DNA from 2 places in the Trinickia acidisoli genome. Region 2 is predicted to be linked to the other one. Evidence: riboswitches for the same ligand, from Rfam matches in the RefSeq annotation. Region 2 holds a riboswitch; the other holds the start of a gene.
The links. Region 2 has a riboswitch for thiamine pyrophosphate ahead of thiC (phosphomethylpyrimidine synthase ThiC). Riboswitches for the same ligand answer to the same signal wherever they lie in the genome.
Positions count from the first base shown of each region.

Region 1: it holds a riboswitch for thiamine pyrophosphate, as region 2 does, so the genes downstream of both, J3485_RS01930 (FAD-dependent oxidoreductase) here and thiC (phosphomethylpyrimidine synthase ThiC) in region 2, are expected to answer to the same signal.

Region 1 is NZ_JAFLRG010000001.1:408,445-410,919, forward strand. It holds gene J3485_RS01925 (ABC transporter ATP-binding protein/permease) at 1-698, opposite strand, end outside; TPP riboswitch at 1,054-1,185, shown strand; gene J3485_RS01930 (FAD-dependent oxidoreductase) at 1,328-2,475, shown strand, end outside.
Region 2 is NZ_JAFLRG010000001.1:2,673,849-2,676,323, reverse strand. It holds gene thiC (phosphomethylpyrimidine synthase ThiC) at 1-1,150, opposite strand, end outside; TPP riboswitch at 1,216-1,329, opposite strand; gene J3485_RS12195 (EamA family transporter) at 1,684-2,475, shown strand, end outside.

The DNA.
Region 1 (2,475 bases), 2.3 Mb from region 2:
GCTTCAACGCGTTGTTGCTGGTAGGTGATCGAAACGAGCGGGTGAGCCACCTTATGAATCACATAGGACCCGGCGATCGCGTAGATGGCGGCTACCCACACCATATAGCCCGGTATCGTCCAGCTCGCGCCGGCGAGCTTGAGCGTCAGCGGGCCGGCGATGGTCCAAAGGATTGTAATGAACGAGAACAGCGTGACGATCGTCGACAGGATGCCGAGCGAGAGCTCGAGCGTGTTCGAGGCGAACGATTGAAGATCGTCGCTGATCCGCTGGTCGGGGTTGTCGGCCAGCCGATCGCGCTCGATGCGATAGAACGCGCGTTCGCCTAGCCATGCTCGCAGATACCGGTTGGTCAGCCACTGGCGCCAGCGGAACTCGAGCATCTGACGCAGGTAGACGCGATAAACAGCCAGGGTGATGAAGATGAAGGCCGCGATGACGAACAGCGTGAGCTGACGCCAGAATTGCGGAACGTCTTTCGACACCAGTGCATTGTTGAACTTCGCGGACCACTGGTTGAACCAAACGTTGATCGCGACGATGACCAGATTGATGACGATGATCGTCACCAGCAAGCCCCAGGCGGCTTTCCAGTCCTCCGATACCCAGTACGGCTTGATGAGGCCCCAGGCCGAGGCCGAAAGGGTGGGGGACGGCGAGTCGTCGCGCGCAGGGACGGGGGTGAGGGACGCAGTCATAGGGGTTCCGAACGGTGTTTCCGAATCAGGTGCGCGACTCGACGACAGGGGCGCGCGCCTCGATGTCTTGTCGCCGCGGATTGTTGCGCGAGCCTCTTAAACGAGCCTTAACGAGTCTTTACGGCCAACCGCGCTCATTGCCCATCGCTTAGCGCCGCACCGTGCTCGAAAGCAGGCCATGTGCCGCACTGGCAAGGGACGTGATCGGCGTGCCGTGATCGGACATTGTGCCAGAGAGCGACGCGGCGCCCTTCCGCACGCGTGCGACGATGGGAGAAAAAAAGGGCGCGCTCATTGCGGTGCGGCCGCTCGTCGCGCGTTTGCGGGCGCTCGGTCTTTTATGGTCTAATGGCCGACGACGAAACAGGGGTGCTTCGCACTGTTGCAGGTGGCTCGTACGACGTTTGCCGTACTAGCGCGAGGCTGAGAGAGACCCTTCGCACCCGATCCGGGTAATACCGGCGCGGGAAGTTTCGGGAACGCTTTGCGTTGGACGCCGCTTTCGCGGGTCGTCCTCCCCGCCGGGCTCCGCTCGCGTCTTGTCGACGCCGCGCGCCCGGCCGGCCTCACCGGCCGGTTTCGTCCTTGTGTACGTGCGCTCGCTTGGCCGTACGAAAAGGATCGATCCGATGACCGCCCAATCTTCAGTTGTTTCAACCGGAACGCCGTCGCTGCCCGATTTCGCCGTGCTCGGCGGGGGCCTTTGCGGCCGGCTCGTCGCTTGGCGGCTCGCCGGCGCCGGCCATCAGGTCGCACTCTATGAACGTGGCGACGCCTCCGGTTCCGCTTCCGCCGCATGGGTTGCGGCCGCGATGCTGGCGCCGCTCGCGGAGGCGGCCGTGGCCGAGCCGCTGATCGTCGAACTCGGCGCGGCGTCGCTCGACGAGTGGCCGCGCATCATCGCGGCGCTGCCCGAGCCCGTGTTCTTTCAGCGCAACGGCTCGCTGATCGTTTGGCACCACGCGGACCGCGCGGAGGCGTCGCTGTTCGAGCGCCGCGTGCGAGCCAACGCGCCGGCCGCGCTGCTCGCCGACGGCGGGTTCGCGCGCGTCGACGGCAACGCGTTGGCCGCCGCCGAGCCCGCGCTGGCGGGACGTTTCGCGACGGGGTGGCTGATGCCGCGCGAGGGCCAGCTCGACAACCGCCAGGTGTTGCGTGCGCTTGCCGCCGGATTGGCCGAGCGCGGCGTGGTCACGCATTGGAATACGAGCGTGGACGACCTTGCGCGGCCGCGTGCGCGCGTGACGATCGATTGCCGCGGGCTCGGCGCGAAACCGGTGCTGCCGTCGCTGCGCGGCATTCGCGGCGAAGTGGCGCGCGTGAAGGCGCCCGGCATCGGGCTCACGCGTCCCGTGCGACTGCTTCACCCCCGCTATCCGATCTATTTGGCGCCGAAAGAGGACGACGTCTATGTCGTGGGCGCCACCGAGATCGAAGGCGAGGATATGTCGCCCGTCAGCGTGCGCTCCGCCCTCGAACTGTTGAGCGCCGCGTTCGCCGTTCATCCCGGCTTCGGCGAGGCGCGTATTCTCGAACTCAATACGCAGTGCCGCCCCACGCTGCCCGATCATCGTCCCTCGATTACGTGGGACGGCGCGCAAACGCTGAGCGTAAATGGACTGTACCGGCACGGCTATATGATCGTGCCGGAGGTGTCGAGGGCGGCCGCCGATCTGGCCGCCGCGCTGCTGACGGGACAGGTGAAAGATGCCGACGCGTTCGGCGCGCTGCGTGAAGCGTCGCCCTGGGCGACGATGCTCCATTGCGCCGCGTCGCA
Region 2 (2,475 bases):
GCTCGTAGAGGAAGCTTTCCTTGTGGTGCGCGAGACACCACTTCGCCATGATCGAGCCGCCGCGCGAGACGATGCCCGTCATCCGGTTGGCCGTGAGCGGCACGTAGCGCAGCAGCACACCCGCGTGGATCGTGAAGTAGTCGACGCCTTGCTCGGCCTGCTCGATGAGCGTGTCGCGAAAAATCTCCCACGTGAGATCTTCGGCTTTGCCGTTGACCTTTTCGAGTGCTTGGTAGATCGGCACCGTGCCGATCGGCACCGGGCTGTTGCGGATGATCCACTCGCGCGTTTCATGGATGTGCTTGCCCGTCGACAAATCCATGACCGTGTCGCCGCCCCAGCGGATGGCCCACGTCATCTTGTCGACTTCCTCGCCGATCGACGACGTCACGGCCGAGTTGCCGATGTTCGCGTTGATTTTCACGAGGAAATTGCGGCCGATGATCATCGGCTCGCTCTCGGGGTGGTTGATGTTTGCCGGGATGATCGCGCGGCCGCGTGCGATTTCTTCGCGCACGAATTCGGGCGTGATCTCGGGCGCGGCATTCGCGCCGAACGCCGCGGCACCGAACGCCTGGCCCGGGTGCTGGCGGCCCATCATCGCGGCGAGCTTGGCGCCGTTCGGGCCGCTCGCGCGCAGGTTCTCGAGGTACTCGGCGCGGCGCTGGTTCTCGCGGATCGCGATGAACTCCATTTCGGGCGTGATGATGCCGCGGCGCGCGTAGTGCATCTGCGTGACGTTCGCGCCGGCCTTGGCGCGGCGCGGCGTGCGGTGCAGGTCCGGGAAACGCAGCGAGGACGTAGCCGGATCGGCGGCGCGCTCGCGGCCGTACTGGCTCGAGAGCCCCGACAGCGCTTCGGTGTCGCCGCGCTCCTCGATCCAGCCTTGGCGCAGCGCCGGCAGGCCCGAGCGAATGTCGATCTTCGCTTGCGGATCGGTGTAGGGGCCAGAGGTATCGTAGACGTAGATCGGCGGATTTTTCTCGCCGCCGAAGCCCGTCGGCGTGTCGGCCTGCGTGATTTCGCGCATCGGCACGCGCAGGTCGGGGCGTGAGCCCGTCACGTAAATCTTCTGCGAATTGGGCAGCGGGGCGACCGCGGCGGCGTCGACGCGCGCTTCGGACGAGATGAATTTCGGGTTGGCACTCATGCATTTCTCCTGACTTGGGGTGCTAATGCAGGAGACGAGAGGGCGGATGAGAGAAATGCGCCGGGCGGCAAGGCCCGTACGCTTCCCTGCGCTGGCATTATCCAGATCAGGTTCAAAGGGTATTTCTCACCCGCGCGTACCGAGTGCGACGGTACGACGCAGGACCCCCGCGTTAGCATCGCAGAAGATACACCGGGCGGCCGGGCTTTGGCAACCGGCGTTCGCGGTGTTCGCATCGCTCGGTTCGGTGCCGGACCAGGCTCGTAGGGTCTCGCGGCAATGCGGCGCCGGTTCGGCGGCCGCTCGCAAGGAGTGTCCGCGCGCCGTTTTCGTCTCCGACCGTTGCATAATGACGACGTTTGCGCGAAGCCTCGCCGCGCGCTCGTTCTCGAAGCCCCGTCGATCGACATGTCGCTTTGCTTCGCCCGCTTTGCACGCGCATCCCTGCGCGGCTCGCGCCCCGCGCCGAGCCCGCCGAGTTTGCCGTGTACCGCATCCGGCCGCTCGGCGAACTCGCCCCGAGGCGTCGGCTGATGCCTTCCGCGCCGCTTCGCATCCTCACGCGCATCCGTCTGCCGCGCACGCATGGCGGACGCATCGCACTCGCGCTCGCCGTCGTCTATTTCGCCTGGGGCTCCGCCTATCTCGCCGTGCATGTTGCGCTCGAAGCGTTTCCGCCGTTGTTGCTCTCGGGCTTGCGCAACCTGATCGCGGGCATTGGCCTATTCATCTTCGCAATTCGCCGCGCGACCGTCTGGCCGACCTTCGTCGAAACGCGCAACGCCGGCATCGTCGGCACGCTGCTCGTCGGCTTCTCGAGCGGCCTGCTCGCATTCGGCATGCGCAGTGTCGGGACGGGCACGGCAGCGGTGATGGTTGCGACAGTGCCCTTGTTCGCAACCGTCATCTCCGCCGTGGCGGGCCGGCCCATCGCAAAGGGCGAGTGGGTGGCCGTGGCGCTCGGGCTCATCGGCATCTTCATCCTCAGCCACGGCGACACGTCGAACTCGTCGAACTCGTCGACGAGCGGCAGCATCGTCATCCTTTGCGCCGCGCTGTTCTGGGCGGTCGGTGCCCATCTTGCGAGCCGGCTTGCGCTGCCCGCCGATCTGTTCCTGTCGACGGCCCTGCAGATCGGTCTCGGCGGCGGGATCTCCACCCTGATCGCCGTGGTCGGCGGCGAGCATGTGACCTCGCTCGGGTTCGGCTCGCTGTTCGCGTTTCTGTATCTGATGTTCGTCGCGACGATGGCGGCGTACGTCGCCTACGGTTTCTTGATTCGGCACACGAGCCCGATCGTCGCCAGTAGCTGCATGTACGTCAAT